2 regions of the Acidobacterium sp. FHG110202_01 genome follow, and region 2 is predicted to be linked to the other one. Evidence: riboswitches for the same ligand, from Rfam matches in the RefSeq annotation. Region 2 holds a riboswitch; the other holds the start of a gene.

Region 1 (4,343 bases), on a different contig from region 2:
GTAGGCTCAAGCGCGTCGGAGCTGAAGGAGTGCTGCACGACAGAATCAAGATAGGTATAGCCGCCACGCAGGAAGATGTTCTTGCCAATGCCGTATTGCACTTCGCTCTCGACACCCTGTGCGCGGAAGACCAGCGAATTCACTGTAGGCGACGCCAGCGCCACGTTGTAGGCGGCAACGATCTGCGCAACCTGATCGGGAGAAAGCTGCGGTAGAAGCTGGTAGAGCGCGCTCGCTGGAACGGACTCGATCTGATTCCCGAACTCATTGTGGAAGTAAGTTGCGCTCAGAAGTACGCGCTCGCTGAAGAGGCTCTGCTCTACTCCGCCGTCATAGCTGCGCGAATGCTCCGCTCCGATAGGCCCGATGCCATACTGTGCGGCGGACTGCGGACCTCCGTAGGTGTTGAGCACCTGGTAGAGCGAATCGAACTGATCGGTGAGGGTCGGCTCCTTGACGCCCTTTGAAAAATTGAAGTTGAGCTTGGTGCCGTGGAAGATGCCTCTTCCGGGACGCACGAGGTAATAGGAAAGCCCGATGCGCGGCGTACCTTCAGTTCCGTAAAGCTGGTTTTTCTGAATGCCTCCACCAAATGAGTAGAAGAGGCGATTGCGGAAATCACCGCCGATCTGGAGCATGTAGTCGTAGTTGGCACGCTCCAGGGTGTCATTCAAGAAACCGGGATAATAGTCTTTTCCACGCTCGTCTTCAAAGCGGAAGCCGGCAATGGCCATCAGGTGCGGCGTGAACTGATAATCGGCCTGCACGTAGAGGTTGTCGCGGTTGGATACAAGCTCTGATGTGATGGGATAGGTTCCGGCATAGTTCAGAATCGCCTGACCGCTGACGGAGTACCCGTTGGCTCCTTTGATAGTGACTGGCAGGCCGAGATAAATGCCGTCGGTTGCGTCATAGATTCCAGTAGGCGACCACTGCGTCGACTCCTCGCGCTTGCGTGCCATGCCATAGCGGACGAGGCCGTGCAGGCGGTCGGAGAAAGTGTGGTCGATGGTTCCGGTCATGAAAATGTTCTGGTCAGACTGCTTGGCGTCATTCGCGATCTGGTAGAACTGGTAGGCATTCGGTAGTCCGGTAGCGATGTCGGCGTTGCGCGCAGTAACGCGAATCGTCGTAGCTGCGGACCACGCCCATCCCAGGTTCGCCGTCTCGACAATGTTGTGGTACTCGCTCTGGGGAACAGAGTTCTGCGTCTGAAGATCGCTGAAGCCGCCATAGTAGTCGAGAGAGCGATGCGTTCCGCCGAGCTGCACTTCATTTCGATAGGTGCCGAAGTTTCCTGCGTCGCCTTCGTAGATCAAAGACGGGAACGATGTGGAACCGCGAGGCGTGCTGAAGCCGATGACTCCGGCAGCTGCGTCAGAGCCGTAGAGGACGCTGTTGGGACCGCGATAGACTTCGGCCTTCTCCACGCCTGTGGATGCAATGGTGGAGAGGTCGAATCGCCCGCCAATGTCTTCAATGGGCGCGCCATCGAAGAGCACTTTGTTCGAGTCTGAATTGCCACCGCGCACGAAAATGCTGGCAACACCGCCGCGTTGTCCGGTCTGGACAACACTTATTCCGGGAACCTGGCGCAGGATGTCGACCATATCTGCGCGGTTGAGGAAGTCGGTTTTGTTCAAGCCCGTAATAGATGCGCTTACCTGAGCCTGCGGCAGGGGTGTTCCGGTTTCTGTGGCGACGATCGACTGCCGCACCCACTCGGGTTCAAGCTGGATGTTCTGCTCTATGCCATCGAGAGAGCCACCGTAGAAGCTTTCTGTCGCGAGCTGGCGGAAGGATCTTCCACCGGCCAGAACGTAGAAGCGGCCAGTTGCTGAAGAAGAGAGCTGATAGCTTCCATCGTTCCGTGTGATGCCCGAAGCGATGACCTGCCCGTTCTGAACGAGAGCTACGCTGGCATTGGCGATGGGGGCGCCCAGAGAATCGGTAACACGTCCACGAACGACGACAGCACGTGCTGGCATCACTGCTAACAACAAGCAAACTGAAAGGAGAGCAAAGCGGCTTCGCCGCGGAATGTCTGGCATTTTTCCTCCGTTCCCCTCGGAACGCGGTACTGTGCGCATGAAGCCGGTCTCCTGACTCGCGCGCTCTTGCCCTGCCGCCTTCCCGGATGTTTTCCAGTGGCTTTGTGGTCAGGCATCCTTGCACGTCCTCAAAAACCAGACATGCAGAAACGCGCTTACAGTTGCGGGGCAGTGGCGGATTCACACCGTCTTCCCTAGCACCTCATGCGTTGGTTGAAAGTTTGATTATTCGTGAGCAGAGGGGTCATGTCAAAGAAGTGTCGTTGATAATGGTGAGCCAGCTTGTAAACCATTGGAACGATTTCATCACTATGTTATACGCTCTGGCTGATGCTGTATCCCCGTCTGCATAGTATGCAGTGTTTGTGCGGCTTAGGCCGCACAGCGTGAAAGAAGACGGCGGGGAAGCGTTGCCAAGGTTAGCTCTTCCTGAATGTACCTCTGGGTGCGCCGAATATGCCCAGACAGGTGGCGGTTTCCTTCAGTGTCCTGTATCGGAGCGGATTCTGCTTCATCAGGTCAGCAGCCAGACTGTGACTTGCATTCCGGCTGAACAGGTCCTCCAGCAAGCCAACATCGATGGTGCTGTAATCGACGCCGATACTTGCACAACGCTGGGGGACAGACATACGCGACCACTCAGCAGGACCGACACGGCGTTTTGCCGTTTCCGTGGTGGTCACTGGCCTTGCATCTCTGGGTGAGACGGGGTTGCGGGAGTCCTTCATAGCGTTCAGTTGTAGACGTGCAAGCTCAAGCTCCTTCTGCTGCTGATCGAATAGCTGCTTCCACACGTTGTTTGCATCGGCTGCTTCCCGCTCCAGTTGGCGGGTAGCCTCCTCCACTGCACGCTGTGCAAGCTCTGGACTCAAGTCACTGACTTGCAGATTGTGCTTCGCAGCGGTGGCGCTGAGAATCTGATTCGCACGCTGTTTGACTGCTGCTTCGGGAAGGTTGATTACTTCGTTGCTGCTGTTGAGGGCGATTTCCTGGGCGGGTGTCTGACCTTCTGCGTAGCCTGGGCGGAATACATTGCTGTTGAGTGACATGTGAATCTCCTTGGATTCGGTTAGAGGTTGTTTCTCCGTGGTGCATCCCTAATCCACCAGACACGCCAGCCAAGGAGTCTCTTGCGTTTGCTCGTTCACTGAGACGTTCTGGCTAATCGGGTGGATGAGGCGATGCAAAGCGCTCCCACACGCTCGGAGAAAGACATGCGGGAGCCTTTGTGAGTGCTGGGACTCAACCCGTCCTGCATGACGGGGAGTCGACCAGCGCCATCGTTGCTACAACGTCGAAGGATCAACTAACGACGCGGTAACAGCGAAGTCTTAGAGCGGCATCACGCACCTGTACTGGGGGACGCGATGCCGTCACTGCCGCTGCCTATGGCAGAGCAGCGGACAATGCTTTAGGCGGCTGCGATGTATGAGTCTGGACTCAGGGTCTCAGGGTTGCGGTAGTAGTCGAGCCGCATCAAGTCTCGGCCTGTAATCTCCCATTCCCGCCTGCTGTCCAGATGACGGGTTTTGATGCCCAGACAACGGGCAAGTGCTTTGACGTGCCGCTCAGTGGTGTGCAGCAGTGTAGCTGCCTGTCGTGAACCGTATGACTGGTGTAGGCGGATCATGCCAACCTCCCCAGCGCTCTGAGCAAGGGGTTTGTGTATCGGTCTTTCCTGCGCTTCTGCTTCCCCTTCTCAGGGTCGAAGTGTCTTGGTGGACGGGGAGCACCAATCGCCTTACGGTCCAGGCGTATCTGTCCCTCAGATACTCCCAACAGGCAGGCAAGCTGGATATTGGAGATGGCTGGAGCGTGCTCAAGGATGACCTTGAGGACGGCGCGGCGTTCACCGCATGTATAGCCTTCATCAGGCCGCTGTAGACAGATTCTGGCTGCTGTAGCGCGATCTGTGAGAGTGATTTCAGGCATGACTTTCCTCGGAATTTCAAAACTTTGTGTTCACCGTTGGTGGACGCGCCTTCGGCGTGGCTTCGGCGTGGCTTACAGCATGGTTTCAGCCGTAGTCGCAAGGGCTGACGCTGTGATTGATACCCGCATGGATAGGGTGTCTGTGCTGTATGGAGTGCTACGAGTAGCGATCTGTTTCTCGAACGGTGTCGCACCGTGCAAAAGGATTCGAGACAAGCTCTATTACTAACCCCTTTCAGGAGCTATTTCTGGCAGAAGGGGGGTTAATACCCATAAACGGGGATCATCCGCTCGGCGCTGTACTTGTCAAGCAATTGCTTCCATACGACCAGCGTGTCGCGCTTCTTCGGCTTCGACACC
Region 2 (4,343 bases):
AATCTCTCGCCACTTGGCGCCGGTAAGTCCGGATAGGCTTCTGACCAGCGGCGAGCGTACCCTTGATCGCGGGATTCGATTTCCTCCCAACTCAGTCCTTCCCACTCCCCGAAGTTGATCTCACGAAGTTGGGGGACCGCTATCGGCAAATGGCCGCTGGCTCTCCCGATTGCCTCTGCCGTAGCCAGCGCTCGAACTAGATCGCTGGTATAAATGGCATCGATGGATCCGGCCTTCAGTGCTTTCAGAAGCCTCTCGATTTGTCGCTGACCACGTTTGTTGATTGGCGGGTCGGAATGTCCACAAAACCGGCCCGCAAGATCGGTCTCGGCGTGCCGGATGAAGATGAGTGTATCCATCACGACCACGCTCCACAAAGATACACCGCGACCTCAGCCAGTTGATTTGTGGCGCCGAAGCAATCGCCAGTGATGCCGCCGATCCTGCACTTGTAATAGAGTGCCGTAGCAAGTGTTACGGCCACGCTAGCCATGACAGGAACGAGCGCGCGGAGGTGCAATAACGCAAACACAGTCACTAGCGTGAGCAGGCTTCCAACGACTAAGCTGCTGCTTGTCGTGAGACGTGCGATCCGCGCGCCCTGTCCGTCGACTTGCTCCTTATTCTGTTCTCGCGCAGGCGGGAGGTAGAAGCTGAGCGGCAGAGTCGTCCACCTGCACAATACAGGAGCGGCGATGAGATAACCTGCAGCCTCGGAGTGAGACAACGATGCAATTAAAAATATCCGCACAATTAGAGTGAGCGTCAATGCTGCTGCTCCGTATGTGCCAATGTGACTGTCGCGCATGATGGCCAGAACCTTCTCGCGATCCCTTCCGCCACCAAAGCCATCCGCAGCATCGGCAAGCCCGTCTTCATGCAGGCAGCCCGTGATGGTGACCAGGTATCCAACGATCAACACGGCAACAAGTGTCACGGGAAGATGCGGAACCAATAGGAAATACAACAGAGCACTCCCCAGGCCAATCAATGCTCCGACAATCGGAAAGAATTTCACTGACCGAGCGAGAGTATGCGGCTCGTAGGGGCCAGCCGGAACCCGCAAGCGGGTCAGGAACTGCACAGCCGCGAGCAGATCGAACCATGTTCGCCGGATCTGGTTCACTACGCTCATTGCGTAGCTCCACTTACCCCAGCGGAAGTGAAGGTCGCCATCTGATGGTAAAGAGCAATCGCCGATTCAATGATCGGCATTGCCAGCACAGCTCCGGTCCCTTCGCCGAGACGCATCCCGAGGGAAAGCAAAGGATCCAACTGGAGATGTTCCTGGAGCAACCTATGTCCTGGCTCCTCCGAGCGGTGTCCTGCAATGAGATACCCAAGTACATGCGGCACCATGCCAACCGCGAGGGCCGCCGCCGCAGTAGAGATAAATCCATCTAATACGACAACAAGGCGATGTCTGGCGCCAGCAAGCACCATCCCGGTCATGGCGGCAATTTCAAGCCCTCCGAGGCAACGCAAAATCTCAACAGGCGAAGTGGTGATGGAAGCACCGCAATGTTTGACGACGGCAGCTTCGACCACGCGCACCTTGTTCGCATACGCAGAGGGATCAACTCCAGTGCCTTTTCCGGTCGCCTCTGCGGCCGCCGTACCCGTGAGAGCACAGGTCACAGCGCTGGCCGCGGTCGTGTTGCCAATCCCCATTTCTCCAATCGCAAGGATGTTATGCCCAGCGGCCGCAGCTTCTACTCCAAGTAGATAACCGACTCTCAGCGCCTTCCCAACCTCCTCTTCGCTCATCGCGGCCTCGCGCAGCATATTCCGTGTACCACGCCGCACCTTGCGGTCGAGAAGCCCCGGAATCGAACCAAAATCCGTATCCACTCCCACATCGACGACGTGTAATGCGGCCTGATGCAACCGCGCCAGCACATTGATCGCAGCACCCTCCGCCAGAAAATTCAGAACCATCTGCCGGGTCACTTCACGCGGATACGCACTGACGCCCTCTTCTGCCACCCCATGATCCGCGGCAAAGACAAAGACCGCCTTGTGGACTGGTTCGCTGAGTTTCTCGCCTCGAATAGCCGCAGCCTGTGCCGCAACATTTTCAAGTCGGCCAAGACTTCCGAGCGGCTTGGTCAGGCTGTCGAGGCGCAGACGCGCCCTCTGGCGCCAATCTTCGCTCGGCGGATCTATGCCTCGAATGAGTTTGTCCATATCAGGTTGGCTACCTTCCGCTTCTTGCCTGGATTCGCGGGGACGGATCATACGCCCTCCCTGAGGAGAGAGCCCTTAAGAGCAAGTGGAAGTCCTGCCACCATCAAAACGACATGGTCAGCCACTGCGGCGACGCGCTGATTGATTTCGCCGAGCAGATCCCGGTATCGCCTCCCCATCTCGAAAGCCGGGACAACTCCGCTCCCAACCTCGTTCGAAACCAGAACAATGGAGAATTGATTCGATTTGAGGGCCGCACACAGCGCATCAATTCTTTGGCTGATAGCTGCCGCATCGTTTTCATAAATCTCAAGGAGTTTTCCCGCGAACAGCGTCAGGCAATCCACAATCATTAGGTCGCAGTCCGTTGCCGATGCAATCACTACCGCCAGATTCAGAGGCTCTTCGATCGTTGTCCAGTGTTCAGGCCGCTCGGAGCGGTGTCGTTCGATCTTGCGCTGCATCTCACTGTCCTGGCGATGTTCCGCTGTTGCAAGAAATGTGACCTTTGCCGCACCCGACGCGAGCTGCAACGCATAGCGGCTCTTGCCGCTGCGGACACCGCCCAGTACGAGAGTCACATTTCGGGCAGAAGCTGAACCCATGCATCGTTCTCCGCGTCACTCACGCAAACGCTCAAAAGACAGGCGGGAAGAAATACTGAGGCAGCTGCCACCGCAGTCCTAGAAGCGTACACTGCGGGTATGCTTTTCAACTCTCCCATCGAAGTCGAATAAGCCCAGGCTGGCATCTGGCCGGTCTCCTGACTTGCGCTTCATCAAGATCGGGCGGCCTTCCCGGAGACATAAATCCCCAGTGGCTTCCAAAAGGAGTGCCGATCTCTCAGCGTTCACAGTTACGGGGTAGTGGCGGAATTGCACCGCCTTCCCGAACACCAGATGCCTTGAAAGATACCGTTTTAGAAGTCTGCTGGTCAATGGGACGTGCGGGTCAAGCCGATGTTTCGGTTGTCTACTTCTTGCAGACAGTATCACCAGGTAAACTCGCCTCACGGCAACTATGATCCCGGTTATCGATAGCCAAACTCTTCCTGACAGACAAAAGATAACGATTATGTCCCAAAGAGGCCTATGCCGATAAAGCCAGGGAATGTCGAAATCGTGAAGGCCCTGATAGAGCCAGCGGTCCAGGCGCTCCCAGCGAGTGTAGCTTCTGGTAGAGCGATCCAGATAAAGAATGGACTGCTGAGGATCGTTGAACCGCAGAAACAATGCAGGCAATCGCAACCGATTTTTAGGATCGGCATAATGTGCCTCATAGCGTGTTATGAGCCGCGATTCAGTGATGGAGTATGGCAGCGCAGCGTACGCTGCGATGGACTTCAAAGCGCCTGGATTTAACAGCGTCTGGCGGAGCCACTTTCTGGAAGAATGATGGTTTTAGAAAGGACTCTTGACAGCAATCGTGCTTACCATATCCTCAATCACTTACGGAATAGCTTAGAAATTAATTATTGATACCCTTTGCTCAATAGGAACTTAGGGCATCTCTTCAACTCTTTCACTTCAGGTAAAACATGCCCATTATTCGGCATTGCCTTGGCAGATAGCCGCAATTTGGCTGGCCTGTTAGCTATCCCACCGGCGTAAATGCAATTCCGGCATGGGTTGGCGCCCAACTCTCTCCAAGCGCTAAGGTAACAACCCATTCCGCACGGTCTGCTGGATATTGAGTTGCTCTCCGAACCATCCGACAAGGCCCTCTGCACCCAGCGCTTTGGCTTCTGCCGTCAGGTCTGGATACTGTTCCACCAGTGCTGTCTTCGGGACCGCATCCACAATCTTCTTCCTGGCAGCCGCTGGCGTAGCTGTGTCAGAAGTAAGCTGCTGAATGCGGAGAGCCTTTCCTTCTAATCGTGAAAGATAAAGTACGGGATCAAGACTTGAGACGCGTCGCAAAAACTCAGGCTTGAGATATGCCGTCCGTTCTTCTTCAGATATCTGTTTGGAACCCTTCAGCCAATCTGGCCAATCACCCCATGGATCCATCAAATCAAGTGCGGCAATTCGAGGATCGGCAGCCGCAGCAAGAATGGCAATGGCCCCTCCCGATCCTTGCCCGAATATACCCGCATGCTCCACATTGAGATCACCGCGTGTCTCCAGATAATTCAAAATCATCTGGACGTCGTGGGC

The links. A riboswitch is a leader RNA that binds a small molecule or an ion and turns the genes downstream of it on or off. The one in region 2 is predicted to bind cobalamin.
Region 1: linked by a shared signal. The riboswitch ahead of AC5S16_RS00750 (TonB-dependent receptor) and the one ahead of cobU (bifunctional adenosylcobinamide kinase/adenosylcobinamide-phosphate guanylyltransferase) in region 2 are both predicted to bind cobalamin.

Annotation. Positions count from the first base shown of each region.
Region 1 covers NZ_JBZYWJ010000001.1:191,000-195,342, reverse strand. Annotated here, with positions in the region: gene AC5S16_RS00750 (TonB-dependent receptor) at 1-1,988, opposite strand, end outside; cobalamin riboswitch at 2,076-2,271, opposite strand; gene AC5S16_RS00745 (hypothetical protein) at 2,471-3,100, opposite strand; gene AC5S16_RS00740 (hypothetical protein) at 3,463-3,681, opposite strand; gene AC5S16_RS00735 (hypothetical protein) at 3,678-3,983, opposite strand; gene AC5S16_RS00730 (hypothetical protein) at 4,247-4,343, opposite strand, start outside.
Region 2 covers NZ_JBZYWJ010000003.1:88,191-92,533, forward strand. Annotated here, with positions in the region: gene AC5S16_RS06715 (histidine phosphatase family protein) at 1-359, opposite strand, end outside; gene cobS (adenosylcobinamide-GDP ribazoletransferase) at 359-1,135, opposite strand; gene cobT (nicotinate-nucleotide--dimethylbenzimidazole phosphoribosyltransferase) at 1,132-2,187, opposite strand; gene cobU (bifunctional adenosylcobinamide kinase/adenosylcobinamide-phosphate guanylyltransferase) at 2,235-2,792, opposite strand; cobalamin riboswitch at 2,924-3,102, opposite strand; gene AC5S16_RS06735 (alpha/beta hydrolase) at 3,840-4,343, opposite strand, start outside.